DNA from 3 places in the Mesorhizobium sp. WSM4310 genome. Region 1 is predicted to be linked to each of the others. Evidence: predicted binding sites of a transcription regulator. Region 1 holds the regulator's gene; each other region holds the start of a gene.

Region 1 (10,685 bases):
GGATGTCATTGACGTTGTCGATGCCGACTTCGACGACCTCAAAGCCGGCGGCGGGTGCCGCCGCTTTGATCTTTTCGATCAGGGCAACGTCATTGGCCTCGCCCGGATTGTAGGGCACCCCGAAGCGCTTGGCGTTCGGCAGCAGCTTCTTGGTGAAGGCCATCACCGCGGCGACATCCTGCAGATCGCTGGCGCCGGTCATGCCTTCGTCTCCGGCTTCCCACGACGGCACCAGCTTGGCCGCCACCGGATCGGTGACCGCGGCGAAGACGATCGGAATCCCAGAACCGGCGAGCGCCTTCTTGGCGATCTGCGAGACCGGCGTGGTGATGGTGTAGATCAGCTTGGGCTGCTCCGCCTGCAGCTTGGCGATCATCTGCGGCACCAGAGATGCATCGAAGTTGGTATGGCTTTCGGTGTAGACGACGTCCTTGCCCTCGACAAAGCCGTTGTCCGTCAGTGCCTTCTTGAAGCCCGCTATGGCGGCATTGAGCTGCGGATGCTCGCCGAAATTGGCGATGCCGATGCGTATCTGATCGGCCGCGGCGCTGCCGACGCTGACCATCAACGCGCCTGCCAGGGCCAATCCCGACAGCCAAGCGGATTTCGACTTCAACATCATTTCCTCCCAGATTTGATCAGCGCCGCTCTCAAGGACGGCAACTGCGGCGATCATGGTCAGTCCCTCGCCGCGTGTCAACATTATATATAATTCTTGCCATACTTCCCCTTCATATATAATTTTCACAGGCTGATGATGGACCGACCGCGATGCAGGATCAGAACAATTCCACGAAGACCGAAGCGGCCTATCAGCTGCTGCGGCGCGATATCCTGACCACCCGCCTCATGCCGGGGGCGCCGCTCAAGCTGAGCGCGCTGCGCGGCACATACGGCGTCGGCTGGACGCCGCTGCGTGAAGCGTTGTCCCGACTTGAAGCCGAACGCCTGGTCACTGCCATCAGCAATCGCGGCTTTGCCGTCGCTCCCGTGTCGCGCGCTGAGCTCGAGGACCTGGCGCGCGCAAGGATGGTTGTCGAAATGCCGCTGTTCCTGGAATCGATCGCGAACGGCGGCAGGGAATGGGAGGATGCGGTCGTCACCGCTCATTACCGGCTCTCCCGCTGCAAAACCGCGGTCGATGACCCTTCCGATGCGGCCGTCGACAAATGGGACGAGAGCCACGAGGCCTTCCATGCGGCGCTGCTGAGCGCGGCGACGTCAAACTGGCTGTTGCGCTTCCGCTCGACGATCGCCGATCAGCTGCGTCGGCATCATCGGTTTCTCGGCCTGGCGCCGACTTTGCGGGCGGCGGCCGGCCTGAAGGACGGCTACGGCGAGGCAATGGACGCGCTGCGCGAGGCGATCGCCATCGAGCATCACACCGCGATCATGGAAGCGGCGCTCGATCGGGATGTAGAGCGGGCAAAGGCGCTGATGACGGCGCATATCGGCTACACGCTGCATGTCTATGTCCACAGCGAAGACAACGGCGCCAACACTTACACCGCGCGCGCCGGCAGCCTGAAAGCGGTTTCCGGATGATGCTTCCGCGGCGTCCGGATCCACGTGGCCGTGCCGGCCTGAACTCACGATCGTTGGCGTTTTGGTTTCGTTTCGTTCTGCCGGAATGGGTCGATACGCCGCTCAAATCCGCCCCGCAGACGCCTCCCAAACACCTGATGCCAAACCGCGTTCAGGGCTAGGCCACAGGCCATTAACCGAAACGATTTCAATGCGCGTACCGGCAGGGAAATCATTGATCGCGACCCTCTGCCCCGGTCAAAAAATTTCAGACGCGTTAACAAATTCATTAAACTTTAAACAGTTGCGGAACACAACTGGAACAGATAGTGTTTGTTCTGGGTTTGTTTTTCGATTCTGATTCAATCCGTCGTTCAACGCCTTGGGGGGCCGCCATGCTGACACGCAAGCAACATGAACTGCTGATGTTCATTCATGAACGGCTCAAGGAAAGCGGCATTCCGCCGTCCTTCGACGAAATGAAGGAAGCGCTCGATCTCGCCTCCAAGTCGGGCATCCATCGCCTGATCACGGCACTGGAGGAACGCGGCTTCATCCGCCGGCTGCCCAACCGGGCGCGGGCACTGGAAGTGCTGCGGCTGCCGGATTCGATCGCGCCCGGCCTTAACGCGGCAAAGAAATTCTCGCCAAGCGTCATCCAGGGCAGCCTCGGCCAGGGCGGTCTTGGCCGCCAGATCAAGCCGGCGCAGTCGCGTTTGCCTGCGGCCGGCAATGATGACGAAGCGGTTTCCGCCGTGTCGATCCCAGTGATGGGCCGCATCGCCGCCGGTGTGCCGATCGATGCCATCCAGCACCAGACGCATTCGATCTCGGTGCCGCCGGACATGATCATGGGTGGCGAGCACTATGCGCTGGAGGTCAAGGGCGACTCGATGATCGACGCCGGCATCTTCGACGGCGACACGGTCATCATCCGCAATGCCGACACGGCGAGCCCGGGCGAGATCGTCGTGGCGCTGGTCGACGAGGAGGAAGCAACCCTGAAACGGTTCCGCCGCAAGGGCGCCTCGATCGCCCTTGAAGCCGCCAACCCGGCCTACGAGACGCGCATTTTCGGGCCAGACAGGGTCAAGGTGCAGGGCAAGCTTGTCGGGCTGATCCGGCGTTACTGAGCAGGAGCGGCCGTCTTTTCGGGTTTTTGATAGGGCGCCAGCCCCCTCGCCTCACGCGAAAATTTTCGCTGCTCGTGCCAAGGCCGATACGGCCCGTCCACCGCGAAGCTGACGGTTGGCGGGCCAGTTGCCGATTGGCGGTCGAAGAACACGGCGGCACTGCCTTTGCGGGCAAGTTGCCGTTTGGTGACGACAAGAACCAGCGGATTGTGGCAGGCATCATAGCCCGTCGCGTCATTGACGACGATCAGGTCGGCGAAACCGCAAGCTTTCCAGGTATCCTTGCGGTCTTCGACATGCGCGATGATCGCACCCGACGGGTGCCGTGCAAGACAGACGCCATCCGTGCAGTAGAACGGTGCTCCCGGCGGCAGATTGACGGCATCGGCAATGTCGAATTGCCCGTCCGCCCTGTCGAACATCTCCGGCACGACGATGGTTTCGGACACCAGCGCGCGTTTCCAATTGTCGACGGTGAACTCGTTCGGGCGAGCCCGGCTGACCGCGAGTTCTCCACCGCCGATCGGCAGCGCCACCAACCGCGCATCTTCGGAAATCAGCACATCCGGGGTGCGCGTATCCGATACTGTCAGCAGGCCGGCAAGCGCGAATGGCACTGCCGCGAGCCGCAGCCAGGTCGTCGCCATCGTCGCGATGACCAGGGCGATGGTCACCAGCAGCACGGATCGCTGCGAAATCAGCCCGACCGCATCGACCGGGGAGCGTTCCGATATCCACGCCGATATGGCGATCATTGCGGTCAGGCCCTTGCCCATCACGTAAAGGAAGGGGCCGTCGGCACCAAAGGGCATCGCAAGAGAACTGAGAACAGCGAAAGGCATGACTATCAGTGACACGATCGGCATGACGGCCAGATTGGCGAACAGGCTGAGCGGCGACACACGCTGGAAATGCCAGATGGCAAACAGCGCCGTGGCGCAGCCGGCGATGATGGAGGTCATCGCCAGCCCGCCCGTCGCCAGCAGGAATTTTCGCGTGAGAAAACCCGGCAAAGTTCGCTTTGGCGGTGGCGGTCTTGCTTTTCCCGCATGGTGATCCGCCCAGCCGGCATAGGCGCCGACCAGCGCGGCGGTCGCGGCGAACGACATCTGGAAGCTTGGGCCGACAACCTCATGCGGCGACACCACAATGACGGCGATCGCCGAGATGGCGAGGTTGCGCATGGTCAGTGCCGCGCGATCGAACAGGACGGCAACAAGCATCACCGCCAGCATGATGAAGCTGCGTTCGGCGGCAACGACGACACCGGAAATGACGAGATAGGCGGCGATCGAGAACAGGGCGGCGGCGGCCGCATATTTCTTCACCGGCCGACGCGCGGAAAAGTCCGGAAACAGCGCGAAGGCACCGCGCAGCAGCCCCATGATGGTGCCGGCGACCAGCGCCATATGCAGCCCGGAAATGGAGATGATGTGATAGATGCCGGTGCGCCGCATCGCCTCGTTGATTTCATCGGGAATGCCGGCCCGCACACCGACGATCAGCGCCGCCGCGATCTCACCCTCGGCACCGCCAACCCTGGCCCTGATGTGGTCGGCAATGGCTTCACGAGCATTTTCTATCCCCGAGAAAAGGCGGGCCGTGAGCGGCACCTCGTCGTCCGTGGCTGAGACAAGCTTTGGATTGCCGAGAAAGAAGCCGCTGCCGCCAATACCGGCGAAATAGCTGTCGAAGGAGAAATCGTAGCTGTCCGGCCGCACCGGGCCGGTCGGCGGCAACAGTTTAGCGTAGCCGGTGACCATGGAGCCGGCGGTCATTTCCGCCGGGATATCTCGCGCCGAAAGCCTGACCCTTTCCGGCGCATAACGCAGTTTCGGCCGTGCGGTCGACGTCACGTCGATGGTCAGCCGGATGCGGCCGGTCTCCATCCGGTCGAGCGAAACGACGCGGCCGGTCACTTGCGTCGAGATTTCCGAACCCAGCATCTGGGTGCCCGCCCGCCATGTCTCGACCTTGGCGACAAGCAGGCCAAGCGCGCACAACAATGCCGCCATGAAGCCCAGATGGGTTTTCGGCCAGGAGCGCGAAACAAGCGCACAGACCGCCATCAGCACGACGACCGCGACAGGCTTTGCAAAATCAGGCTCCGCCGCGAGCGAATAATAGCCGATCGCTCCAGCGGCCAGACAAACCGGCACCAGCAGGAAGGCGATGCCCCGGTCAAGCTCGAGCTCCGCTGCCGTCGCCGCACCATGGCGCAGGCGAGGCCAGGAAACCCGGGCGAGTCGCCGCCGGACACGCACAATCCGGCCTGAAGCAGGCGGCGGAAGTGTCGCCGGCATATCCGCCTGCGGCGGTTGACGATCGGAGCCCGGCACCAGAGGCGATAGCGGCTGCGAGACTGGCGGCGGAATCGCAAACAGGGACCGTTCGCTGACGCCAACACCAGCGTCCTCGCCCTGTTCCGAGCCCCGGCCTCGTCCAGCCATCGGGTCTGCCCCTTGCACCGCTGACGCCCTATGCTACATGAACGCGCGACGCGCGAAAGTCCGCGCAGCCGCACCCCGCTTCAGATGGTTTCCGAGAGTTTCATGTCCGACAAGGTCGTCACCCGTTTTGCCCCCTCGCCCACCGGCTATCTGCACATCGGCGGCGCGCGCACGGCGCTGTTCAACTGGCTCTATGCCAAACACACCGGCGGCACGATGCTGCTGCGCATCGAGGACACCGATCGCGAGCGTTCGACCGCCGCCGCGACGGCCGCCATCCTCGACGGCCTCACCTGGCTCGGCTTGACCTGGGACGGCGACGCGGTCTCGCAATTCGAGCGCGCGCCGCGCCACCGCGAGGTCGCCGAAGAACTCGTTCGCATGGGCAAGGCCTATTACAGCTACGAAACGCCGGCCGAGCTCGAAGCCATGCGCGAGGCAGCACGGGCCAAGGGCCTGCCGCCCCGCTACAACGGCCAGTGGCGCGACCGCGCCCCCTCGGAGGCGCCTGCGGGCGTCAAGGGCGCCATCCGCATCAAGGCGCCGACCGAAGGTGAGACGATCGTCCATGACCGCGTCCAGGGCGAGGTGCGCTTCCCCAACAAGGATCTCGACGACTTCATCATCCTGCGTTCGGACGGCAACCCGACCTATATGCATGCCGTCGTCGTCGACGATCATGACATGGGTGTCACGCACATCATCCGCGGCGACGACCACCTGACCAATGCCGCCCGCCAGACCGTGATCTACAACGCCATGGGCTGGGACGTGCCGTCTATGTCGCACATCCCGCTGATCCATGGCGCCGATGGCGCCAAGCTGTCGAAGCGCCATGGCGCGCTCGGCGTCGAAGCCTATCGGGCCATGGGCTACCTGCCGGAGGCACTGCTCAACTATCTGGCGCGACTGGGCTGGAGTCATGGCGATGACGAGATCATGTCGATCAAGGACATGATCTCCTGGTTCGATATCGGCGACGTCAACAAGGGCGCTGCCCGCTTCGATTTCGCCAAGCTGGAAGCCATCAACGGCGCGCATATGCGGCGCATGGCCGACGCGGAGCTGTTGGACATCTTCATCGCCACCCTGCCCTATCTCGAGGGCGGCCCGGCGATGGCCGCGCGCCTCAACGAACACAACAAGGCGCAGTTGCTGGCGGCGCTTCCGGGCCTGAAGGAGCGCGCCAAGACGCTGGTCGAACTCGTCGATGGCGCGGCCTATCTGTTCGCTACGCGCCCGCTGCCGGTCGACGAGAAGGCGGCCCTCCTGCTCAATGACGGTGCCCGCAAAATCCTGCGCGGCGCTCACGAAGCTTTGAATGGGCTGTCGAGCGACTGGACGGCGGCCGCGGCGGAAGCCGCGATCCGCGACTATGCGCTGGCCGGTGGCCACAAGCTTGGCGCCGTGGCCCAACCGTTGCGGGCCGCGCTGACCGGCAAAAGCACCTCGCCCGGCGTGTTCGACGTGCTTGCCGTGCTTGGGCGCGAGGAAAGCCTGGCGCGCATAGCGGATCAAATCGATTAGGAGCAAACTGGCCCAAGAAGATTGGCATTGAAAGGGGCGTTTCGCAGTGCAACATTAGGCCTTGGCCCAATCTGGCACGCACCTCCTAAAATGCGGTGGCGAATACGCGCATTGCGGTGATTTCGACGTGTCGCTCTGCAGAATTTGCCTTTGCCGGCATGAGGAAACAACAAGGAGTTTGCAATGACCGAAGCTGCGAAAAAACTGGATGTGGGCGGCGCGAACCAAGAGGCTATCGCAACGCTTCAATTCGCCGGCAAGACCCATGAATTCAAGGTGCGAAGCGGCTCCGTCGGACCCGACGTCATCGACATCGCCTCGCTCTACAGCACGACCGGCGCCTTCACCTACGACCCCGGCTTCACTTCGACAGCAAGCTGTGAGTCCGAGATCACCTTCATCGACGGCGATGCGGGTATTCTCCTGCACCGCGGCTATCCGATCGACCAGCTGGCCGAACACGGTGACTTCCTCGAGGTCTGCTATCTCCTGCTCTACGGCGAACTGCCGACCAAGGCGCAGAAGGACGATTTCGACTACCGCGTGACGCGCCACACCATGGTGCACGAGCAGATGTCGCGCTTCTTCACCGGCTTCCGCCGCGACGCGCACCCGATGGCCGTCATGTGCGGCGTGGTCGGCGCGCTGTCGGCCTTCTATCACGACTCCACCGACATCTCGGACCCGTACCAGCGCATGGTGGCCTCGATGCGTCTGATCGCCAAGATGCCGACGATCGCGGCCATGGCCTACAAGTATCACATCGGCCAGCCCTTCATTTACCCGAAGAACGATCTCGGTTTCGCGGCAAACTTCCTGCATATGTGCTTTGCCGTGCCGTGCGAGGAGTACAAGATCAACCCGGTGCTGGCGCGCGCCATGGAGCGCATATTCATCCTGCACGCCGATCACGAGCAGAATGCCTCGACCTCGACGGTTCGCCTCGCCGGCTCTTCGGGCGCCAACCCGTTCGCCTGCATCGCCGCCGGCATTGCATGCCTGTGGGGCCCGGCCCATGGCGGCGCCAATGAAGCGGCGCTGAACATGCTGGGCGAGATCGGCCATGTCGATCACATTCCGGAGTTCATCGCCCGCGCCAAGGACAAGGACGACCCGTTCCGCCTGATGGGCTTTGGCCACCGCGTCTACAAGAACTACGATCCTCGTGCGAAAATCATGCAGAAGACGGCGCACGAGGTGCTGGGCGAACTCGGCATCAAGGACGATCCGCTGCTCGACATCGCCATGGAACTGGAAAAGATCGCGCTGACCGATCCCTATTTCATCGAGAAGAAGCTCTATCCGAATGTCGACTTCTATTCCGGCATCACGCTGAAGGCCCTGGGCTTCCCCACCACGATGTTCACCGTGCTGTTCGCGGTCGCCCGCACCGTCGGCTGGATCGCGCAGTGGAAGGAGATGATCGAGGATCCGCGCCAGAAGATCGGCCGCCCGCGCCAGCTCTACACCGGTGCGCCGGAGCGCGACTACGTGCCGATCGCCAAGCGCTGACCGAAGCTGTCTAGATCATAAAAAAGGCGCCTCTCAGGGCGCCTTTTTTAGATGGCGCAGCACCACGCCCGCCGCGATCTCACCCGATGGCTTGTCCGTCGCCATGCGCCGCGCGATCTCGGCAAAGCCGTCCTTCTGCCAGGCGCGCATGCCGCTGTCGGCGAACAACGCTTCCAGTTGGCGAGCCAGATTGTTCGGCTTGACGTACTCGTTGTAGAACTCCGGGATAAGGGCGCGATCCGAGATGAGATTGGGCAGCAGCGCCGACCAGACCGAAACAAGATACGGCGCAACTGCACGGGCGACCGGATCGAGCCTGTAGGACGACACCATCGGCACACCAGCCAAAGCCAGTTCCAGCGATACGGTTCCCGATGCGATCAGCGCGGCGTCGGCCTTGCCGAAAGCCTGCCATTTGCGTTGCGGATCAACGATGATTTCGGGTTTTTCGTCCCAACGGTTGACCGAGGATTTGACGAGATCGGCGACATGCGGAACCGTCGGTAGCAGCAGTCGCAGCCGATTCCCGCGCGCGCGCAGCATCGACACGGTCTCGCCGAATGGTTCGATCAGCCGCCGTACCTCGCCGCGCCGCGAGCCCGGCAGGACGAGCAATGTCTTGATCCGGTCCTGGGTAAGATCGCGCGGCAAGGCCTGCGCCTTCTGGGCGGCAAGAACGCCCGCATCATGCGTCAGGCGATGCCCGACATAGGTGCCCGGCGGGCCGCCCAGCCGGTCGAGCTCCTTCACCTCGAACGGCAGGATGCAGAGGATGTGGTCGACATAGGGCTTCATCGCCACCGCCCTGCCCGGCCGCCAGGCCCAGACGCTCGGGCAGACATAGTGGATGATCGGTATCGACGGATTGGCCGCCCGCACCTTCCTGGCGACGCGCAAGGAAAAGTCCGGACTGTCGATGGTGACCAGGCAGTCCGGCTTTTCCTCGGCGATGGTTTTGGCCAGTTGACCGATCCGCCTGATGAGACGCGGCAGATCGCGCAGGACGGCACTGAAACCCATCAGCGCGATCTCACCGGCATCAAAGGGGGACACCAGGCCCAATTCGCCGAGATGCCGGCCGCCGAGGCCAACAAGCTGCACCTCGCGACCTGTTATCTGGCGGAGCGAGCGCACGATGTCGGCGCCAAGCAGGTCACCCGATTCCTCGCCGGCGACGATCGCGATCTTCAGCCCCTTGTCAGCCATGCGTGGGCTCCGCTGCGGCCAGGCCGACGATGAACAGGCCAAGTTCATTGGCGCACGACAGAGTCGCGGGGCCTTCGAGGATCAGCGAGCGCCCCGCTTCGACGGCAATGCCGGCAAGCCCCGCCGCATGGGCGGCTTCGACCGTCTGCGGCCCGATGGACGGAAGGTCCGCGCGCAGTTCCTGGCCAGGCTTGGCGCATTTGACCAGGACGCCGCGGGTCTTGCCGGCGATGCGGCCGTGGCCACGCAGCAGTTTGGCGCGGTCGAGCAATCCGGCCGTACCCTCGATACCCTCGAGCGCGATGGCCCGGCCGCCGACCGCGATCGCCGCCTGGCCGATATCCAGCGCCCCGATGGCCTTCGCCGCCGCAAAGCCTGCCTCGATGTCGCGCCAATCCGATTTCTGCGGCGCCGCTTTGGTCAAGACGCCTTCGGCGGCGACCAGGCTCGGCACGATCTCGTGGGCGCCCATGACCTTAATCCCTCGCGCCTCAAGACCGCGCGCCACCACCTTCAGCAAGCCATCGTCGCCACGCGCCAGCGCCATGACAACAATTGGTATCACCGCCAGCAGGCTAAGGCTTGGGCGCAGATGCGTCAGCCTTGGCCGGCGCTTGATCTCGCCGGCAAGCACCAGATGGGTAATCCGGTGGCGTTTGAGCAAAGGAATAAGCGAGCCTATCGCCTCCAGGGCAAGGGTCTCATGCTCGTACCGGCACAATTCCGGCAGACGGTCGGCTTCGCCCTCCATGAGGACGATGAAGGGCGGATAACCTTGCCCGGCCGAGCCGGCCGCGACTTCGACCGGAAGACTGCCGCCGCCTGCGATGATGCCGACCCTGGCATCTGGCGGGAGATCAAGACCGGCGGAAGCGGCCTCAGTCTTCATCGTCGGTATCGTCGCCATCGCTGCCTTTTAGCGATGGCACTGCATAGTGCCGCTTGCCGCGACTGCTGATGAAGTCGACGATCTTCATGGCGGTCGGCGAAGAGGCGAACTCGGCCTTGGCGAATTCGATGTTCTCGCCGACGGTGCGGGAGCGGTCGAAAATTGTCTTGTAGGCTTTGCGCAACAGATGGATTTCGGAACGCGGTAGACCGGCGCGCTTGAGGCCGATGATGTTCAAACCGCGCAAGCTGGCGCGGTTGCCGACGGCAATGGCATAGGGAATGACGTCACCAACGAAGGCCGAGCACCCGCCAAGAAAGGCATTGTCGCCGACGCGCACGAATTGATGAACGGCACTGAGGCCGCCTATGTAGACGTTGTCGCCAATCTCGCAGTGGCCGCCCAGCGTCGCGCCATTGGCGAAGGTAGCGTTCTTGCCGACAA
Region 2 (10,685 bases), on a different contig from region 1:
GCGTCTCCCTGTTGTAGCGCTTGCCGTGGCAGACGTCGCAGGTGACGTAGACGTCAGGCAAAAAGTGCATCTCGATCTTGATGACGCCGTCGCCCTGGCAGGCCTCGCAGCGGCCACCCTTGACGTTGAACGAGAAGCGTCCCGGCTGGTAGCCGCGCGCCTTGGCCTCGGGCAGGCCGGCGAACCAGTCGCGGATCGGCGTGAAGGCGCCGGTATAGGTGGCGGGGTTCGAACGCGGGGTCCGTCCAATGGGCGACTGGTCGATGTCGATGACCTTGTCGAGGAATTCCAGGCCCTCGATGCGGTCATGCTCGGCCGGATGCTCGCGCGAGCCCATGATGCGGCGCGAGGCTGCCTTGAACAGCGTCTCGATCAGGAAGGTCGACTTGCCGCCGCCCGATACGCCGGTGACGGCGGTGAAGGTGCCGAGCGGGATTTCGGCAGTGACGTTCTTCAGATTGTTGCCGCGCGCGCCGACGATTTTCAGGCGCCGGTTCTTTTTCGCCTCACGCCGGACCCCGGGGGTGGCTACTTCAAGCGCGCCCGACAGGTATTTGCCGGTGATCGAGTTGGGATTGGCCATCACTTGCTGCGGCGTGCCCTGGGCGATGATCTCGCCGCCATGGATGCCGGCGGCCGGACCCATGTCGACGACATAGTCGGCATGCAGGATGGCATCCTCGTCATGTTCGACGACGATGACGGTGTTGCCGATGTCGCGAAGGTGCTTGAGCGTATCGAGCAGGCGCGTGTTGTCGCGCTGGTGCAGGCCGATCGACGGCTCGTCCAGCACGTAAAGCACGCCGGTGAGCCCCGAGCCGATCTGCGACGCTAGGCGGATGCGCTGGCTCTCGCCGCCCGACAGCGTGCCCGAATTGCGCGACAATGTCAGATAATCGAGCCCGACATCGTTGAGGAAGCGCAGCCGCTCGCGGATTTCCTTCAGCACGCGCACAGCGATCTCGTTCTGCTTGTCGTTGAGCTGCGCAGGCAGGTCGGTGAACCATTTGTCGGCGTTGCGGATCGACTGTTCCGTGACTTCGCCGATGTGCTTGCCGCCGATCTTAACCGCCAGCGCTTCCGGCTTCAGCCGATAACCTTTGCAGACGGGGCAGGGCGTCGCCGACATGAAGCGCTCGATCTCCTCGCGCATCCAGGCGGATTCGGTTTCCTTCCAGCGCCGTTCGAGATTGGGGATGACGCCTTCGAAGGTCTTGGTCGTCTTGTAGGAGCGCAGGCCGTCATCATACTGGAAGGTGACTTCACGCTCGCCGGTGCCGCGCAGGATCGCGTCCTGGGCCTCGGCGCTCAAATCCTTGAACTTGTCGCCGAGCTTGAAGCCGTAGGCCTTGCCTAAGGCCTCGAGCGTCTGCACGTAATAGGGCGAGGTCGACTTCGCCCATGGGCTGACGGCGCCGTCGCGCAGCGACACGTTTTCGTCGGGCACGACGAGATTGGGGTCGATGGCGCGCTGGCTGCCGAGACCGTCGCAGGTCGGGCAGGCGCCGAACGGGTTGTTGAACGAGAACAGCCGCGGCTCGATTTCGGGAATGGTGAAGCCGGACACTGGGCAGGCGAATTTTTCCGAGAACAGGATGCGCTCATGCGTCTCGTTCTTCGATTTGTTGACCGAATCCTCGCCGGTCTGGCTGGAATCGAGCGGCCTGTCGGCGAACTCGGCCACCGCCAGCCCCTCGGCGAGCTTCAGCGCCGTCTCGATGGAGTCGGCAAGACGCGTGGCCAGATCGCCGCGTACGACGATACGGTCGACGACGACGTCGATGTCGTGCTTGTATTTCTTATCGAGCGCCGGAACATCGGATATCTCATAGAAGACACCGTCGACCTTGACGCGCTGAAAACCCTTCTTCTGCAGCTCCAGCAGTTCCTTGCGGTACTCGCCCTTGCGGCCGCGCACGATCGGCGCCAGCAGGAACAGGCGCGTGCCTTCCTCCAGCGCCAGCACCCGGTCGACCATCTGGCTGACCGTCTGGCTCTCGATCGGCAGGCCGGTGGCCGGCGAATAAGGTACGCCGACACGCGCGAACAGCAGGCGCATATAGTCGTAGATCTCGGTGACGGTGCCGACCGTCGAGCGCGGGTTCTTCGAGGTAGTCTTCTGCTCGATCGAGATGGCAGGCGACAGGCCGTCGATCTGGTCGACGTCGGGCTTCTGCATCATCTCGAGGAATTGCCGGGCATAGGCCGACAGGCTCTCGACATAGCGGCGCTGGCCTTCGGCATAGATGGTGTCGAAGGCCAGCGACGATTTGCCGGAACCAGACAGGCCGGTCATGACGATCAGGCTGTCACGCGGCAGGTCGAGATCGACATTCTTCAGATTGTGTTCGCGCGCCCCGCGAATGGAAAGGAATTTATGGTCGGCCATCGCCGGTCGCCGCCTCAGATCTGGAATTCGTGGGATTGGCGGGATTGTCCCAGCCATCCCCTATGTAGGTGTTTTTGCCGCCACGTCGAGAGACGCCACAATTCCCGACAGAAGTCGTTTAACCGTCTTTCGCGCGAAGGGGCAAGCAGAAAGAACAAAGGCCGAACACGCTCCTGACAAAGCTGTGTAGAAACCTGACCTGTACGTAACCTCCCGGCGATCACAATTTTCCGTAACCGGCTATTGAAGGTTGACGTGGCCGGCTCACGGGGGCAGTCTCCCGGGGTCAGTGAAGCCGGCCGTCTTTCGATGGCCTCGCCGCCCCAAGGCGGCCTGCGAGACGCCGCAGGCATTTGCGATTTGCGCTTCGCTACGACAATGTCGCAACGGACACAGGAGCGGAGCATGACGCCACCGGACAGTCCCCAAGGGCTCCACGCCTCGTTGGAGCCGCGGCAGGCATAAGTGCCAGGGTTTAGCGTTTGCGCCACCCGACAAACCGTGACTTGCCGTATCCCCAAAATCAGAGACCGCTAGTCGGATCGTCGGCTGACGCCGCGTAGCATCCGAAATCAAACGCCGGCAGTACACTCCCGGCAAAATTTGGATTTGAGATCCAGAAAAGCCCCGTCCGTTTGCCTAGGGCACGGCGGGGCTGTTCTTTTGACGACATGGCTGCACCGGCCCCAGCGGAGGGCTGCTCACCTCGGCGGCTTAAACCCGCCCGTGGCCATATCGATCGTGATGGTGCCGGAAATCCTGACATCGGTATCGCCGATTTTGAACGTGCCGTTGCCGTTGCTGGGGAACGCATCGTCGGGTTCCGGCCGGGGACCCGGCTTGGCGATGCGATAATCACCGTTCACACCGGGCAGTGCGCGTTTCTGTGCCTGCGGTGCGCTGTCGCCGGCGAGGGCCATACCGCTCGCAAGGCTGGCAAAAGTGAGCACCGCTGCGACCATGAGGCGATGCGACGTCCTGGGCGAATGAGTGTCGATCATCCCGGGATTATAGGGACCAGCCGCTCCCGGAACCAGAGCGGTGTCGTCAAATCATCGACAGCGGGCAGAAATCCGAGCTGGTTCACGCCGCCTTTTTGCGCGTGTCGAAGACATGGTCGACAATGCCCCATGCCTGGGCCTCGCGGGCGGTCATGAAATGGTCGCGGTCGAGCGTGCGTTCGACCTCCTCATAGCTGCGGCCGCAATGCTGGGCGTAGAGTTCGGCCATATGGCGTTTGGTCTTGCCGATCCGCTCGGCATGGCGCTGGATGTCGGAAGCCTGGCCCTGGAAGCCGCCCAGCGGCTGATGCAGCAGAATGGTGGCGTTGGGCAGCGCGATGCGGCGCCCCGGCGTGCCCGCCATCAGCAGGAACGAACCCATCGAGGCGGCAAACCCCATGCACACGGTCGATACCGGGCAACTGACATACTGCATCGTGTCGTAGATGGCGAACCCGCTGGTCACCACGCCGCCCGGCGAGTTGATGTAGAGCGATATCTCCTTGTCGGGACTGTCCGACTCCAATGATAAAAGCTGCGCGCAGACCAGCGCCGAGACGTCGTCGTTGATCTCGCCATTGATGAAGATGATGCGCTCGCGCAGCAGCCGCGAGAAAATGTCGAAGGCGCGTTCGCCGCGGCTCGATTGCTCGATCACCATCGGCACCAGACTGGCAAGACCGCTCATTTTTCGTCTCCGATTTCCGTGTTCAGGCTGCGAGCAGCAGGGTGTTCGGTATGTTCGCGGCGACAGGCTTTGCGCGCCCGTCCACTCCAAGCGAGAGCCGGCAGCCGGCGCCCGCCGTGGCGACGGCGGGCATCGCTTTCCCTGCAAAACCGTCATGGACGATGCGCAGATGCGTGCCGCCGGAAACGGTGCGGGCGAGTGTGAAGGTAACGACACTGTCGAGCGGATCCCCGGCGTCGCCCGGCTGCTCTCGCCAGGAATAGCGCAGCAGGCGCTCCGGCTCGGCGTCGAGGATTTCGCATTCGATGGCAGCTTCGGTCCCGGCGAAGGCAAAACGATTGCCGATTTCCGGCCTGATGTCGTTCGGCATCATCCATGCGGCGAGCAATTCCGGCACGGTCAGCGCCCGCCACACTTTTTCCGGCGGTTCAGCAAGGTCGTATTCGAACTCGAGCACATCCGGGGAGGCTTCGCCCCGGGTCTTGGCGTTCATCGATCCCAAATCCTTCATTGATCCATGTCCTTCAAAACCGTCTTGAGCCTTTCGATCCGCTCCGGCCAGAAGGTCCGGTAGCGTTCGATCCAGGAGAGCAAGGGGGCGAGCCCCTGCGGATCGGCACGATAGTAGGCGTTGCGTCCGGCCCGCCGCTCGACCACGAGGCCGGCGCCGCGCAGCACCGCCAGATGCTGCGACACTGCCGGCTGCGACACCGTCAGGCCGCTGCGCAATTCGGACACGCTCATTTCAGCTGCGGCGAGGCGCTCGAAGACGGCGCGGCGCGTCGGGTCAGCCAAAGCGCGGAAAATCTCTGCTTCGATCATGACAAAAGCATAAGTCGATACTTATTGATTTGGCAAGCGCTGTTTTGAAACCCATATGTCAGGCTCAGGCACTGTTGCCATTCCTTGACAATCAGCGGCAGCGCATATAGGAACGAAAAGGGAACAAAAACCTTGTGGGAAAAGCCAGCCTTAGCAGGCGGCTGACGTCCGCAGCCTGTAAGGTGCTGCGACAAAAATTTGTTTCGGATGAGCGCGGAGAAAAATCATGGCGGGTAGCGTCAATAAGGTCATTCTGGTCGGCAATCTCGGCGCGGACCCTGAAATCCGCCGCCTGAACTCTGGCGAGCCGGTCGTCAACATCCGTATCGCCACGTCGGAAAGCTGGCGCGACAAGAATTCCGGCGAGCGCAAGGAAAAGACCGAGTGGCACAATGTCGTCATCTTCAATGAGGGCATCGCCAAGGTGGCCGAGCAGTATCTGAAGAAGGGCATGAAGGTCTATGTCGAGGGCCAGCTGCAGACGCGCAAATGGCAGGACCAGACCGGCGCCGACAAGTACACGACGGAAGTCGTGCTGCAGCGATTCCGCGGCGAACTGCAGATGCTCGACGGGCGCCAGGGTGAGGGCGGCCAGGTCGGCGGTTATTCCGGCGGCGGCAGCAGCCGCGGTTCCGATTTCGGCCAGTCCAGCCCGAACGAGAGCTTCAACCGTGGCGGCGGCGCCCCCAGGGGCGGCGGTGGCGGCGGTTCGTCGCGCGAACTGGACGACGAGATCCCGTTCTGATCGAAAGCAACATCAGACGGCTGAGGTCGCGTGATCGATGCCCCGAGGGTCCTGCATGGACTTTCGGGGTTTTGCATTGTTGATTTGGCCTGACAGCAGGCGCGGCCAAAGGACTGAAAGGACAAAGCGGTGAAGGCACGGATAAAATGGGTCGAAGAGCGCACCTTCGTCGGCGAGTCCGGCAGCGGCCACAAGCTGGTGCTGGGAACGGCACCCGGCCCTGAAGGCAAGACGCCGGGCCCGAGCCCGATGGAACTGGTGCTGATCGGCACCGGCGGCTGCTCGGCCTATGATGTCGTGCATATACTGGAAAAGGGTCGCGAGGCGGTTGAGGACTGCGTCGTCGAACTCGACGCCGATCGCGCCGAGACCGACCCGAAGGTGTTCACCCGCATCCACATGCATTTCATCGTCAAGGGCCGCGCGCTGTCGCCCGACAAGGTTCAGCGGGCGATCAATCTTTCGATCGAAAAATACTGCTCGGCCTCCGCCATGATGGCCAAGACGGCCACGATCACGCATGATTTCGAAGTCGTCGACACCACAGCAAAGTAGGGCAGTAGGGCAGTAGGGCAGTAGGGACTGCCGTTCACCCCACCATCAGCGCCTTGATGCCGTCGGCCACGAATTGTACGGCCAGTGCGGCCAGGATGACGCCGAGCAGGCGGGTCAGGATCGAGCGGCCGGTCTGGCCGAGGATGCGGTCGATGCGTTCCGACAGCACGAACACCAGATAGGTGATGGCGAGGCAGACGAAGATGATGCCGACAAGTGCTGCCTGCGCGGCAAAGCCCTGAAACGAGCCGGAGAGCAGCACCGTCGCCGAAATCGCGCCGGGGCCGGCGATCAGCGGGATCGCCAGCGGGAAGGCGGCGATGTTGTGGATCATGTCCTTGGTGATGGCGACGTCGCCGATCTTCTCCTTGCGGTCCTGTCGCCGCTCGAAGACCATCTCGAAGGCGATGAAGAACAGCAGGAAACCGCCGGCGACGCGGAAGGCCGGCAGCGTGATGCCGAACACCGACAGGATCGAGGCGCCGGCCACCGCGAACAGCGCCATCACCAGGAAGCCGATGACCGAGGCGCGGACCGACACCTGCTGGCGCTCCTCGCGGTTCATGCCGCGCGTCACGGCGAGGAACAGTGGCGCCAGGCCGGGCGGATCGATGGTCACGAGAATGGTGACGAAGGCATTGAACAGGCTGTCGAAACTCGGCATCGCTGACCCTCCCGCCGGGCCGAGCCCGTACCATGCCATTGGTAGAGCAAAGCCTGGTCGGTGGAAACTGTCAGGACCGCGAAACCACGGCTCTCGACGGGTCAGCCGGCAGCGCCGCAATAGGCCTCGAGGCGATAACCATCCGGGTCGATAACAAAGGCGGCGTAATAATTGTCGCCGTAGTCGGCGCGCGGGCCCGGCGCGCCATTGTCGCTGCCGTCTTCGCGCAAGGCAGCGGCATGGAAGGCATCGACGCTGTCGCGTGTCGGCGCGGCGAAGCAGAAATGCAGGCCTGATTTTTCGTTCGCCGGAACCGGCCGCGCTGCCTCGTTGACCCATAGCGCGACGCTTTCGGCGCCATAGCCGAGCGAACCCGGTGACTGGCTGAGGCAGGTGTAGCCGAGCGGCTTCAGCGCTGCGTCATAGAAGCGCTTGGAGGTGTTGGCGTCGCGAACACCGATCGAGATATGATCGAACATCGTTTTCTCCATTGTTACAAAGTGTTGCTGGTTCAGGCTGTTGCGACGCGCCGCGCCAGGAACTCAACCTCCAGCCGCCATGTCGCGCCATTGTCGTGCGAGCGCTCGCCGCGCCAGCGGAAGGAATTTTCGGTGATCCGCGAAAAGCTCCAGCGCACCGAGGAACCGGTGCCGTCGGCGCCGACCTGCACGATCGCGTCGCCCTCGGCCCGGCCGAGCTGGCGGCTGAAATACTGATTGCGCGGATCGCTCCAGAAAATGTGCCAGGCGTCTGCGCCGGGATCATAGACCCGCAGCGTCGTGCCGTAGAACGTCCACTTGCCCAGGGAAGGCTGGGAACCGGTGTTCCGCGCGGGCAGGATCCAGACGTCCTGGATGGCGCGGCCTTCGAGCACCCAGCCGAAATGCACCTCGCCACGTCCGGTCAGCACGGTGCCATCCTCGAGGTGGCGTGAGGCATCGAAAGTCCAGGCGCCGACGAAGCGGCCATAAAGGTTCAGTTCTTCGGCGAGCCCGTCGATTGGTCCGGGACTGTGCAGGGCTTCGGCAAAGGGGTCGAACATGGCTGCGGCCTCTTTCTGTCAGGAGACCGGGAGGAATAGGCGCTGACGGGGTTCTGGGCTTGGGAAAAATTGCTATATTTCGGCCATGACAGCGACGACCCGCACTCTCGCATCCGGACCCGGCTGGCACGTGGCGGATGTGATCTGCACGGCCGGCGCGGGCGACCGGCCGTTCGAGGAAGCCCATCAGGATTTCTGTGTTGCAGCGGTCACCGGCGGCACGTTCCGCTACCGCGCGCAGCAAGGCACCGCCATGCTGGCGCCAGGCGCGCTGCTGCTCGGCAATTCCGGCACATGCTATGAATGCGGACACGAACACGGCAGCGGCGACCGCTGTCTCTCGTTCCATTTCAAGCCTGCCTACATGGAACGGATTGTCGCCGGTTTGCCGGGCGCGAGCACGCTTACCTTCGATGCGCCGCGCCTGCCGCCTTTGCCGGCCTTGGCGCCGCTGCTGGCCGAGGCGGAAGCCGCGCGGGAGACGGGCGACAGCGAGGCATTCGAGGAACTCGGTGTGCGCATCGCTGCTGCGGCTGTGGCCACGATTTCCGGCGCTACGTCCATGAGGCGCGGACCAAGCCGTCGCGATCAGAAACGGGTGGCCGAAGCCGTGCGGCGGATCGAACTGGATGCCGACGGGCCGGTTTCGCTGTCTGCGCTGGCAGAAGAGACGGCGACCAGCCCGTATCATTTCCTGCGTATTTTCCGGCAGGTTGCCGGCATGACGCCCTACCAGTTCCTGCTCAAGATCCGTCTCCACCGTGCGGCATTGCGACTGCGCCTGTCGGATGATGCGATCTCGGCGATCGCCTTCGACGCCGGCTTCAACGACCTGTCGACGTTCAATCGCCGGTTTCGACGCATCATGGGCGAGACGCCAAGCGATTATCGAGCCCGTCAGTCAAACGGCATCGCGCCTCGGCCGAAGCAGGCTCAATCCGAGGTCGGGCCGCACCAGCCCGGCAGATAGTCCGCGTCCTTGCCCTTGGCCAGGCTAAGTGCCTCTTTCATCGCCTTGTCGAAGTTCTTCGCAACCGCGTTGCGATCGATGCGCCGACGAAGGAAATCCGCCCAGATGAATTCGCTGAACGGCGTCGTGTCCTTGGCAAAGCCGCCCATCCGGCGCAGTTCGCCCGCCATGCTCCGGTAAGGATCGTCGATCAGCTCGCCGATTGTCTTCGGAATGGCCGAGTAATCGCGGCGCCGGCCGCTCTCATCGAACGGGTGCATCCAGCCTCTGTTATCGAGCACGAAAAGAAACGTGTCCTTGTCGAGCGCGGACAGGTCGCTGGTCACGGCCACAAGCACGTCCTTGACGCCTTCCTCGAGCAGGGCGCGGGCGAGGTGATGGTGATCGGTGACGTAGTTGCGATTTTTGGGACCCAATACGACCGGCACCATGTGTTTGCCGAGAAAAGCGCCGGTCTTCTTCTTGGCGTCCTGCTCCCGGATCATCTGGCGCTTCAACGCAACTTCTCTCATGCCGACCGTTATCTGCGTCGGCCTCAGTTCCTCGACGGGAACCGGCGTCACAATGGGTTCTCGCGGGTCGATCATGACACTCCATCCTGTCCTTGCTGGTGCTGTTTTCCCGGACCAAGTGATTTGATCGCCGCGTCGACGCTGTGGAATATGCGCTGCGGTCCGACCATTTCAGCGATGCCGAACCGCGCCAGCGCTGCCTGGGCCCGCAGCGATTCCAGCCGCGCTATGGCAAAGACCGCGCCCGCCTTGCGGCAATGAAGGATGGTGTCAATCAGGGCCTGCGCGGCGGTGTAGTCGATCTCGACGATGTTGCTGGCCTCCAGCACGACCAGTTTCACGGCTTCGTCCCTGGCATCGACAAGGTCGCAAACGCCGCGCTTGAAGCGATCGGCATTGACGAAGGACAGTGGCGCCTGGAAGGCCGCGACCAGCACGCCCGGGAGTTGTTCGCCAGCGCTGGGCTTGGCCGGAGGCCACCAGACGGACGTGCCCGGCACCTGTTCGAGTTCGATCGGCTCCGTGCGCGTCGCGCTCCATATGCCATGCAGCAGCGACAGGCCGATGCCCACCGCCACGCCGGTTGCGATCGGCAACACCACGATTGCCGCCATGGTGACCAGGATCAACACGAATTCGACCGGCGCCTGCCGATAGACGCTGGCGAACACCTTCCAGCGCAATATGTGCTGGGCAACGAACATCAGGACGCCGGCAAGGGCGGCCTGCGGAACATTGGCGAGCAGGCCGCCGCCAAAGGCACCGAGTGCCAGCACGATGGCCGCGGCAATGAGGCCGGACAGTTGCGAGCGGCCACCCGACTGGGAGACGATGGCCGTGCGCGGCGGGCTGGCATTGACGGCAAAGGCGCCGAACAGGCCCGACAAAATGCCGCCGGCGCCGACGCCGATGAAATCGCGGTTGACGTCGGGTGCGTCGTCCTGCTGCGAGGCAAAGGACCGCGAGGTGGCGGCCGTCTGCACCATGACGACAATGGCGATCAGCAGCGCCAGTGGCACCAGCGCCTGGATATCGTCGAGGCTGGCCTCCGGCAGGTCGGCTCGCGGCAGGCCGTTTGGCAAGGCGCCTAGCACCTCGACGCCGCGATCCCCGAGGCCGAAGACGACGACCGCGAGCGTGGCAAGCACCATGCCGATCAAGGCGCCGGGGATGCGGGCGCTGATCCGTTCCGAACAGAACACGATGGCGAACACGCCGAGGCCGAGCCCTAGGCTCCAGGGATTGGTGAGATGGAGATTGCCGCTGATCTCGCCGACACGCCGCAACGTTTCTCCAC
Region 3 (10,685 bases), on a different contig from region 1:
ACCTTGCCGTCCTTGAACAGCAGCCGGTCGTAAGGCTCGAACTCCCGGTCGAAATCGGCGAAATTGCTCGACCAGATATTGTCCGGCGTCTTGTTGCGTTGGTCGAAGGAAAGCCCGTCTCCAAACACGCTCGGCTGATCCAATACCTCCTGGAGCTCGAACTGGAATTCGATCCAGGCCTGGCCGCTGTTGTTGAGCACGTTGATGCGCATATACATGATGCCATTGGCGAATTCGCCCGCCTTGCCGAATGTCTGGATCGGCTTTGTCGTGCGGATGGTCAGCGTCACCGGTGTTGCCGAATTCAGCTCTTCGGTGATGACCAGCGGATCGTCCTTGGTTCCGATGCCGGAAGCTCCGGTGATGCGGAAGCCGCCGAGCTCGTCGGAGAAGGAATAGGCGCCTGTCGCCCAGACCTTCACCTCGTTCGCGGCGGCGTGACCCGGTGCCGCCACCAGAAGGGCCAGAAGAATCGCCCGGCGGACCCGGCCGGGCGGGAAAAGAAAGCGCGTCGAAGAAAAGCCCGCTGGCCCAGGAATGCGCATGGCCGGAAGTATGGCCGATAAGCAAGCCGCCGAACAATCAAAAAACGCAGGCGTGGCCGGTCTCGCCGGGCGCAAATGGCTGCCCTGCCGCAAGATGCGCGACTTTTTGGCCAAATCCGCATTGTCACGTCTGCGCCGGTTTCCTGTCGCCAATTGATGCGCTATGCAGCGCAAGAGCCAGCAAGATACGCGACAGCGGCAAGCCAGTGCGGAGGGGTTGATGAGCGATATCGAACGCGAAAGCATGGAATTCGACGTGGTCATCGTCGGTGCCGGTCCGGCCGGCCTTGCCGCGGCCATCCGCCTCAAGCAGGTCAATCCCGAGCTTTCCGTCGTCGTGCTGGAAAAGGGCGGCGAGGTCGGCGCCCATATCCTCTCCGGCGCCGTCGTCGATCCGATCGGCATCGACCGGCTGCTGCCCGGTTGGCGCGAGGAAGAAGGTCACCCGTTCAAGACGCCGGTCACTGCGGATCATTTCCTGGTGCTCGGCCCTGCCGGCTCGTTCCGCCTGCCCAACATATTGATGCCGCCGCTGATGAACAATCACGGCAACTACATCGTCTCGCTCGGCAATGTCTGCCGCTGGCTGGCTGGCAAGGCCGAGGCGCTCGGCGTCGAGATCTATCCGGGCTTTGCCGCTGCCGGCCTGCTCTACAATGAGGAGGGCGCCGTCACCGGCGTCGTCACCGGCGACATGGGCGTCGAGAAGGACGGCACGCATGGCCCGGGCTTCGCGCCGGGCATGGCGCTGATGGGCAAGTACGTGCTGATCGGCGAAGGCGCGCGCGGCTCGCTCGCCAAGCAGTTGATCGCCAAGTACAAGCTTTCCGACGGCCGCGAGCCAGGCAAATACGGCATCGGTCTCAAGGAACTCTGGCAGGTCAAGCCGGAGAACCATCGGCCGGGCCTGGTCCAGCATTCCTTCGGCTGGCCGCTCGACATGAAGACCGGCGGTGGCTCCTTCCTCTACCATATCGAGGACAACCAGGTGGCGGTCGGCTTCGTCCTCCACCTCAACTACAAGAACCCGTACCTGTCGCCCTTCGAGGAATTCCAGCGTTTCAAGACCCATCCGGCGATCGCGGGCACGTTCGAGGGCGCCAAGCGGATCGGCTATGGCGCGCGCGCCATCACCGAGGGCGGCTGGCAGTCGGTGCCGAAACTGTCCTTCCCGGGCGGCGCGCTGATGGGTTGCGCTGCCGGTTTCGTCAACGTGCCGCGCATCAAGGGCTCCCACAATGCAGTCCTGTCGGGCATGCTGGCGGCCGATCATGTCGCCGAGGCGATCGGCGCCGGCCGTGCCAATGACGAGCTCACTTCCTACGAGCAAGCCTGGCGCGCGACCGATATCGGCAAGGATTTGAAGAAGGTTCGCAACGTCAAGCCGCTGTGGTCGCGCTTCGGCACCATCGTCGGCGTCGGTCTTGGCGGCCTCGACATGTGGCTGAACACGCTGTTCGGCATCTCGCCCTTCGGCACGCTGAAGCACGGCAAGGCCGACTATGCCACGCTCGAGCCCGCCGCCCAGCACAAGAAGATCGCCTATCCGAAGCCCGACGGCGTGCTGACCTTCGACCGCTTGTCCTCGGTGTTCCTGTCCAACACCAATCACGAAGAGAACGAGCCGGTCCATCTGCTGGTCGGCGATATGGAACTGCAGAAGCGGTCCGAGCACGATGTCTTCGCCGGGCCTTCGACACGCTATTGCCCGGCCGGCGTCTATGAATGGGTCGACAAGGACGGCAACGCCGTCGCCGATCCGGCGGCGAAAGACGTCCGCTTCGTCATCAACGCGCAGAACTGCGTCCACTGCAAGACTTGCGATATCAAGGATCCGAACCAGAACATCAACTGGGTGCCGCCGCAAGGCGGCGAGGGTCCGGTCTACCAGGGCATGTGACGTCGCGCGGCCGGCGGTTTCGGCCTCGGCGGCAGAAAATGTGGGTGGGGGGCCGGCTGCGAGGGCATGCAGGTCAGCAGACCGTTGAAACGGCCGCCGGTCTATGGTTCCCTTCTCCGGGGATAGGGAGAAGGCCGATGCGCCGCATAGTTCTGACATGCCTCGTCGCCATTGGGACGCTGTGTGCGCCTCAGGCCTCGGCCGGCACCAGGGCAGTCATCCAGACGCGGACCTACGACGTCACGGGAGGCTCGGGCGCCGCCCTCATCGACGCGATGGACAGACAAGGCCCCCGGCACGGCTTCATGACGCACGCCATCGCCACAACCTCCTATACCGTCGACTGGGATCTCGACGCCGGCCAGGGCAACGGCTTCTGTCGGATGCGAGGGGGCAATGGCACGCTGAATCTTTCCTACACCTTCCCGCGCCTTGCCTCACCCGCGACGCCGGCCCTGAGGAGGCGCTGGAACAGGTTTTTCGCAGGTGTTCGCGCCCATGAGGAAACACATGGGCGCATCGCCAGGGAGATGATGCGCGCTACGGAAAGGTCGATAACCGGCCTGCGGGTCGCCAACGACCCGTCCTGCCACAAGACGCGCCGCGAGGCGCGGCTGCGCATCCAGGCGATCTATGCCGAATATGAGGCCAAACAAAACGCCTTCGATCGGCGTGAACACCGCAATGGCGGCCATGTCGAGCATCTGATCGCTGCCTTGACCGGAAAACCTTGAACCAGGGCAATTCCAGGAAAAGTGTAAAGCGGTTTTCCCGGGAAAGCGCCGCAGCGGTTTCCCTTCGGAATTGCGTTGGAACAAGGGACCAGAGCCCTCGCCATCGCGGGACCTTGCCGCCAGCCCCGCTCGATTGGCGTGTCAGCTTTGCGGCTTCACCGACAAGTCGCTCGCCGCGAGCGCGGTGGCGTGGTCATTCTCAGGCTGCTTGTCGTCTGGCCTTAGCGTGAACTCGACAAGCACCGGCAGATGATCGGAGCCGGTGTCCTCCAGCCGCTTCGAAGACAGGATCGTCAAGCCGCCCTTGCTGAACACCTGGTCGATCGGCAGGCCCGCATAGCGGCGCAGGACGTCGGGCAGTGTCCGGTGGATCCAGGTCGGCCCGGCCGAAGGCATAAGAGTCAGCCCGCCGAAAGCCGCGACCCGCCGCACCGCCGCACTCCACGGCACGGCGTTGCAATCGCCGGCCATGATCGCGGTCTCGCCCAACCCGGCCAATGTCTGCGCCAGTTCGCCGATCTGCCAGTATTGCTCCTTCGGCCACGGCCAGCTCAAATGGATCGCGGCGACATCGACGTCGATCCCGCCGAAGTCGATGGTGGCGGTTGCCATCGCGCCGCGCGGCTCGCAGCGCGGTGTGGTGCCGGCCACGACCGGCGGGCGCGACAGCAACGCCACCCCGAACATGCCGTTCGGGTAGGGGCACAGGATACGGTAGGGATAGGCGCTGGCGATGTAGCCAAGCTCGGTCGTCCACATCTGCGACACCTCATCGAGGGTGATCACGTCCGGGTTGGCGCGGCCGATCAGGGAGAGCACTTTCTTCGGCGTCGGGTTGTTGAAGCGCAAATTCATCTGCAGCAGGCTGTAGACAGCCTGATCGGCGGGCTTGGCAACCGCCGGCTGCGGCCAGAGCCTCGGCAGGGCGCTTGCCGTCGTGGCCAGGCAGGCGATGGCAAACAGCAGCCCCGCTGCCGCTTGCAGCCGAAACGAGCTGGCAAGCAGCGGCAGTGCCAGAAGCGCCATGAGCACGCTGAAGTGAATGCGGAAATGCGAGAAGGAATCGAAGGCCGGATGCAGCGTGCCGAAGAATCCGGCCAACAGCGCGGCCGATAGCGCGGTCATCGCCAGGAATGCCAACCCAGCCATCATTTTCAAGCGCGCGCCTGTCATCATCGAGGTCGTGTCTGCCGAATGCCGCCTGACGATCCGTTCCATCTGCTTATCGGCCCAATTGTCGCCCGGGCAAGACGACGAAATGCATCGCCCAGGCGCTGCGGCGGCCTATTGGAACGCTGTCTCCGAAAAGCTCCGGAGCTTGCGCGAATGCAGCCGCTCCATCGGCATCTCGGCCAGCTTCTCCATCGCCCTGATGCCGATGGTAAGGTGCTGCGCCACCTGGCGCTTGTAGAACTCGGTCGCCATGCCAGGCAGCTTCAACTCGCCATGCAGCGGTTTGTCGGAAACGCACAGCAGCGTGCCATAGGGGACGCGGAAGCGGAAGCCATTGGCGGCGATCGTCGCCGATTCCATGTCGAGCGCGATGGCGCGCGACTGCGACAGGCGCTGCACCGGTCCACGCTGGTCACGCAGTTCCCAGTTGCGGTTGTCGATGGTGGCGACCGTGCCGGTGCGCATGATGCGCTTCAGATCGTAGCCGGACAGGCCGGTGACTTCGGCGACCGCTTCCTGCAGGGCAACCTGGATTTCCGCCAACGGCGGAATCGGCACCCAGACCGGAAGGTCGTCGTCCAGCACGTGATCTTCGCGCACATAGGCATGCGCCAGCACATAGTCGCCGAGCGCCTGGGTGTTGCGCAGCCCGGCGCAATGGCCAAGCATCACCCAGGCATGCGGCCGCAGCACGGCGATATGGTCGGTGATCGTCTTGGCATTGGAAGGGCCGACGCCGATGTTGACCATTGTGATGCCGCCATGGTTCGGCTTTTTCAGGTGATAGGCCGGCATTTGCGGCAGGCGCTGCGGCCCAACGCCTTCGCTGGGCGCGTTCTGCCCGGCTTTGGTCACGACATTGCCCGGCTCGACGAATTCCGCGTAACCGCCGCCGCCCTTCTCCATCAGGTCGCGGGCGCGGGCGACGAACTCGTCGATGTAGAACTGGTAGTTGGTGAACAGCACGAAGTTCTGGAAATGCTGCGGGCTGGTGGCCGTATAGTGGGTCATGCGGTGCAGCGAATAGTCGATGCGCTGCGCCGTGAACGGCGCCAGCGGCCTTGGTTCGCCGAAGGCCACTTCGAACGTGCCGTTGGCGATCTGGTCGTCGGTGCCGTCGAGATCCGGCACGTCGAACAGGTCGCGGATCGGCCGCTCGATGCGCTCCGCGGCGGCTCCGTCGACGTAAGTTCCCTCCAGGAAGGCGAAATGCAGCGGAATGGGCGTGGTCGATTCCGAGACCGTGACCGAGACACCGTGGTTGCGCATGATCAGGCGCAGCTGTTCGACCAGATAGCTCTCGAACAGGTGCGGCTGCGTGATCGTGGTGGCGAAATGGCCGGGTGTCGGCATATGGCCGTAGGCTTGGCGCGAGTCGACCTGGGTAAAGGAACTCGTGGTGACGCCGATCTCGGGATAGAAGGCGCGGTAGCGCTTGCTGCTGTCGCCGCCGGCGGCCGCCAGGGCCGCGAAGGCGTCGCGCAGGAACTTGGTGTTGCGGTCGTAAAGCAGCTGCAGTGCGGCAACTGCTTTTTCGGCGCTGTCGAAGCTTTGCCGGCCAAAAGGCTCCGGCATGACGACAGATTCGATGGCTTGGGGGTAGATTCGCTTTTCCATGGCTCAATATAGAGACTTGGACGAGCGGTTGGGAGGGGTGTCGCTGCCGAAGGCGCTCAAAGCGGAATTTTTCTTTATCCCCGCTGCAGGCTGACCAGCAGAACGAAACCCACGCCGGACTTCCTCAGGGCCGGCGCCTCGATCGTCGAGCCGGTGCCGCTACGCATCATCGGCACCGCCAGGACCGGCGCGGCCAGGAGCACCAGGATAAGCGCCGCCCGCGGCAGGAGCCGAAGGGTCTTGAGAGTGTTGGCGGCGATGCGGGTCATGATGTCTGAGCTTTCGAGGTCCGGGTTTCTTTGTTTCAGTGGCGAAGGTTGGTCGGGCAGGCGAGGCGGCATAGTCTGGTGGCTTCATCCCAGGAGCGGGGCGAACGGCCCGCTTCGGCGACGAGGATGGCGAAGAACATTCCAAACAGGCTCATCAGCAGGCAGACGATGGCGAAGCGGCGAGCAAGCATTGGGTCGTGTCTCCTTCAACGCGCTGGAGAATGCCCCAATGCCTCTGAACCGGCTCTGATGCCGGTGTTCATCTGCGGTTCAAATTGATTGACGGGATCTGGGCGGGTCGCCGGCGTGCGCGGCTACCGGCAGCGGGGGGCAAGAGCCCCAGGGCTTGACGTGCCGATGAAACGAAAACGGGGCCCGTCGGGCCCCGTCAGGATGTCACAAGGATAGGCTGATCAGAGCCTGTGCCAGGTCTGGCTCTTGCAGATCAGTCCGCCAAGCACGCAGCCGCTCATCTTGAGCGCGGTGCCCGACAATGTCGCCTTGCCCGAATAGGTCTTGTCGTTTGCAGGATCGGTGATGCTGCCGGCATATTTGTTGTCGCCCGCCGCCTTGAGCGAGCCGATCGTCTTGCCGGCATATTTGCCCGATTTGAGCGTGATGGAAAACGAGTCGCTGCCTGAAATGGCAGCGGTATCCCCGGCTTGCGTTTTCCAATTGCCCTCGATCGGATCGGCCGACGCCGCACCCGCCATGATCAATGTGGCTGCAAGAGCCAGGCTCACTTTTCGAAACATATCTTGCTCCCTTTGGATAGCCGGCCGAATTCTCCGCCTCGCCGGTCTGCCGCTTACGCAAACGTAAGCTAATCCAGCTCCTGGCAAAACAAAAGCGGTGCCGCTGCGGAAGATCTTGGCATTTCAAAGCCCCCTGAATTGACGCCGTCGGCGAGGAAATGAAAACGACCGGCGCGTCCTGTTTGTTTCCCGTGGTTAGCGGAGTGTTGATCGAGGCTCGGAAAATTTTCGTCGAATTTGACGAAAATCGGCTGAATTGCTGGCTTCGTATCCTTAACGAATTTCCACGTTTACCTATTGTTTTAGCTTTGTTTTCCTCAAATTAAGCACGCCATTTAACGGCGGATTCAAGCCTGATCGGCATTCTCGAAAGCATCGAAAGAGCGGCCCGGACAAGACGAACGGAGGCAGCTCTCGGGAGCCAGACAGGGGACTAAAATGGCACGTTTTGAAATGCTTGAAGCAGGTTTCGGCGCCATGGGAGCAACTGCCCAGGCCGACATTCTTTTCGAACTGGGCATGATGTATGCGACCGGTCGCGATTGCGAAACCGACGTCGTTGCCGCCCACAAATGGTTCAACATCGCCGCCATCAAGGGCTCGGCCCGTGCCGCGGAACTGCGCTCGGAACTGTCGGCCGCCATGTCGAAGGTCGAGATCGCCAAGGCGCTGCGCGAAGCCCGCGAATGGATGACCATGCACTAGATTTCCGGCAGGCGGGGACGCTCCGGCCAAGACCGCTCCAAGACGGTCGGGCCAAAACAGGGACAAGGCTGCGCAGACAGCCAGGCCACAGGCCATGAACGACAAGAATGCGGCAGCCGGACAGGCCCAAGCCGTGCGACGGACCATGATCCCGAAAAGAATCCGTTTCTTCGGATCATGGCAGGGACGACAGGGAAGGCCACGTTGGGGTTCGCGGCGCGGGGGCGCTGGGGAAACAGCCCGATAGGCAAACAGCCACGACCAGCCGGAACAAGGCTGGCGTGGCTTTTTGCGTCGATGAGGGTCCGCAGGCCCAATCGAGTGGCGCCAATGCGCCTAGACAGGCCCAATGAAGGATGAAATTGTCCCGCCTCTCTGGAAGAAGCGCGGCCGGGGCGGCCGCGCGTGAGTGGAGGAGTTCTATTGCCATGAAAAAAATGAGTATTTTGAGCGCGGCCATTTTCGGCCTGATGATGAGTGCGCCGGTGGCATTCGCCGACGACATCACCGTTTCGGTGGTCGGCCCGATGACCGGACAGCTCGCCACCATCGGCGACCAGTTCAAGCAGGGCGCACAGGCCGCCGCCGACGCCATCAACGCCGCCGGCGGCGTCAACGGCTCGATGATCAAGCTCGACATCGAGGACGACCAGTGCGATCCCAAGCAGGCCGTGTCGGTCGCCAACCGCATCGTCGCCAACGGCGTCAAGTTCATCGACGGCCATGCCTGCTCGGGCTCGAGCATTCCCGCTTCGGCCGTCTATGCCGAGGCCGGTGCGCTGATGATGAGCCCGGCTTCCTCGAACCCGGTGCTGACCGACGCGGCCGCCAAGGCCGGCTGGCCGACCATCATGCGCCTCTATACGCGTGACGATGCACAGGGCGCCTTCATCGGCCCGTGGATCGCCAAGAAATATGCCGGCAAGAATGTCGTCATCCTGCACGACAAGAGCGCTTACGGTCAGGGCGTGGCCGATGCCGTCAGGGCGACCATGAACACTGGCGGCCTCAAGGAAGTCTATTATGACGCCATCAATCCCGGCGAGAAGGACTATTCGGCGCTCGTCACCAAGCTGAAGGATCTCAAGGCCGACGTCGTCTATTTCGGCGGCTACCATCCTGAAGCCGGCCTGATCCTGCGTCAGTCGGCCGAACAAAACCTGAAGTTCCAGCTGATCATGCCGGACTCCATCGCCTCGCCGGAATTCTGGCAGGTTGCCGGCCCGGCTGGCGAAGGCACCATGTTCGTCTTCCCGTCGGACCCGCAGGCAAAGCCGGAAGCCAAGGCCGCTGTCGAAAAGATCAAGGCCGGCGGCTTCGTGCCGGAAGGCTTCACGCTGTTCTCCTACGCCGTGGTCCAGGCTTTCGCCGAAGGCATCAAGCGCGCCGGCAGCGACGATCCGGCCAAGGTTGCCGAAGCGTTGAAGAACGGCACGCCGATCAGCACCGTTGTCGGCGACGTCACCTTCGACGAGAAGGGCGACCTCAAGAACGCCAGCTACGACATCAACCAGTGGCATGACGGCAAGTACGCGCCGATCGCGCAGTAATCTCGGGTAGTGATGTAATTCAAGGAAATGGCCGGGATTTCACCCCGGCCATTTTGTTTGCCGTTCGCGAAGCGTTCCGCTCATCGGCCCGCGGCAGCGGTCTGGGCGCTCTGTTCCTCTACGAACCGCACCAGCACAGTCCCGTCGGTGACCTGCGCCCCTTCCGCGGCGATCTCGGCAACCACCGCGTCATGCGGGGCGGCAATGGTGTGCTCCATCTTCATCGCCTCGAGGATCAGCAACGGTTGCCCCTTGATCACCGCGTCGCCCTTAGCCACGCGCACCAGCTTGACCAGCCCGGGCATCGGCGCGCGCAGGCTGCCGGAAGCGGCGGCCGCGTCATCGCTCCGTGCCAACGGGTCCGTCACCGCGAATGTGTAGCCGACGGCGCCTTCGAACACCGTGATGTGGCCAGGCCAGCGGGCAAGGCGCGGAGCGGCGCGAAAATCATGCGAATTGGTGCTGTCATAGGGCGCATCGAGCGCCACCTGGAAGCGCCCGTCCGGCCGCACTGAAACCTTTGCCAGTATATCGGCCTCGCCGAACTTCAGCCGCGTGCGCCGCGCCACGCCGTGGAAATGCGCGTAGCCGGAAAGCGACGACCATGGGTCGTTCGATGGCGGCAAGGCTGCTGCGCCGGAGGCGGCAAGGGCTGCTGCCGAGACGATTTCGCCGGTCGGCGGCGCGACGCCGGTCAGTGCGGCCTGATGTCTGCCGATCAGGCCGGTGTCGACGTCACCAGCACAAAAGTCGGGATCGGCGGCAAGGGCGGCAAGGAAGCCGGTGTTGACGGTGGAACCGGCGATTTCGGTCCGCGACAGCGCCGCGCCGAGCGCTTCCAACGCTGCTTGCCTGTCCTTTGCATGAACCACCAGCTTGGCGATCATCGGATCGTAATAGGGGGAGATGGCATCGCCGGCCCGCACGCCGGTTTCGACGCGCATCGTGGCGCCCTCGCAGGCCGCCTCAGGGAACTTCAGATGATGCAGCGTGCCCGTTGCGGGCAGGAACCCCTTTGCCGCATCCTCGGCATAGATGCGCGCCTCCAGGGCATGGCCGGTCAGCGCGATCTCGCTCTGCGTCTTCGGCAGCTTTTCGCCGCTGGCAACCCGCAGCTGCCACTCGACCAGATCGGTGCCGGTGACCATTTCGGTGACGGGATGCTCGACCTGCAGGCGGGTGTTCATCTCCATGAACCAGAAGCGGTCGGGCTTGAGGCCTTGCGAGGCATCGACGATGAACTCGATGGTGCCGGCGCCTGAGTAGCCGATCGCCTTGGCGGCCTTCACGGCGGCTTCCGTCATCGCCTTGCGCAGCGCCGGCGTCATGCCGGGGGCAGGGGCTTCCTCGATCACCTTCTGATGGCGGCGCTGCGCCGAGCAGTCGCGTTCGTAGAGATGCACCGCGTTGCCGAAATTGTCGCCGAACACCTGGACT

What was found. The regulator LexA, encoded in region 1, represses DNA repair genes until DNA is damaged. The targets are predictions, from matches to a motif close to TGTTCNNNNTGTGTTCNG.
Region 2: a site for LexA is predicted at 5,009-5,026, ahead of FJV80_RS15490 (single-stranded DNA-binding protein). Genes of this name have one in related genera too.
Region 3: a site for LexA is predicted at 7,292-7,309, ahead of FJV80_RS02660 (sel1 repeat family protein). Genes of this name have one in related genera too.

Annotation. Positions count from the first base shown of each region.
Region 1 covers NZ_VFTA01000004.1:254,647-265,331, forward strand. Annotated here, with positions in the region: gene FJV80_RS07645 (ABC transporter substrate-binding protein) at 1-619, opposite strand, end outside; gene FJV80_RS07650 (GntR family transcriptional regulator) at 772-1,545, shown strand; gene lexA (transcriptional repressor LexA) at 1,920-2,657, shown strand; gene FJV80_RS07660 (ComEC/Rec2 family competence protein) at 2,651-5,107, opposite strand; gene gltX (glutamate--tRNA ligase) at 5,210-6,634, shown strand; gene gltA (citrate synthase) at 6,818-8,146, shown strand; gene lpxB (lipid-A-disaccharide synthase) at 8,180-9,352, opposite strand; gene FJV80_RS07680 (LpxI family protein) at 9,345-10,259, opposite strand; gene lpxA (acyl-ACP--UDP-N-acetylglucosamine O-acyltransferase) at 10,231-10,685, opposite strand, start outside.
Region 2 covers NZ_VFTA01000012.1:106,304-116,988, reverse strand. Annotated here, with positions in the region: gene uvrA (excinuclease ABC subunit UvrA) at 1-2,389, opposite strand, end outside; gene FJV80_RS15510 (hypothetical protein) at 3,091-3,390, opposite strand; gene FJV80_RS15505 (ATP-dependent Clp protease proteolytic subunit) at 3,473-4,078, opposite strand; gene FJV80_RS15500 (SRPBCC domain-containing protein) at 4,101-4,571, opposite strand; gene FJV80_RS15495 (metalloregulator ArsR/SmtB family transcription factor) at 4,586-4,900, opposite strand; gene FJV80_RS15490 (single-stranded DNA-binding protein) at 5,127-5,645, shown strand; gene FJV80_RS15485 (OsmC family protein) at 5,775-6,200, shown strand; gene FJV80_RS15480 (MarC family protein) at 6,235-6,864, opposite strand; gene FJV80_RS15475 (VOC family protein) at 6,966-7,343, opposite strand; gene FJV80_RS15470 (hypothetical protein) at 7,376-7,906, opposite strand; gene FJV80_RS15465 (AraC family transcriptional regulator) at 7,992-8,876, shown strand; gene FJV80_RS15460 (ParB-like protein) at 8,840-9,463, opposite strand; gene FJV80_RS15455 (SulP family inorganic anion transporter) at 9,460-10,685, opposite strand, start outside.
Region 3 covers NZ_VFTA01000001.1:565,342-576,026, forward strand. Annotated here, with positions in the region: gene FJV80_RS02625 (hypothetical protein) at 1-545, opposite strand, end outside; gene FJV80_RS34405 (hypothetical protein) at 538-702, shown strand; gene FJV80_RS02630 (electron transfer flavoprotein-ubiquinone oxidoreductase) at 766-2,445, shown strand; gene FJV80_RS02635 (DUF922 domain-containing protein) at 2,583-3,179, shown strand; gene FJV80_RS02640 (endonuclease/exonuclease/phosphatase family protein) at 3,321-4,397, opposite strand; gene FJV80_RS02645 (AMP nucleosidase) at 4,464-5,927, opposite strand; gene FJV80_RS02650 (hypothetical protein) at 6,044-6,238, opposite strand; gene FJV80_RS34410 (hypothetical protein) at 6,274-6,429, opposite strand; gene FJV80_RS02655 (DUF2147 domain-containing protein) at 6,652-6,993, opposite strand; gene FJV80_RS02660 (sel1 repeat family protein) at 7,432-7,698, shown strand; gene FJV80_RS02665 (branched-chain amino acid ABC transporter substrate-binding protein) at 8,127-9,248, shown strand; gene FJV80_RS02670 (acetyl/propionyl/methylcrotonyl-CoA carboxylase subunit alpha) at 9,329-10,685, opposite strand, start outside.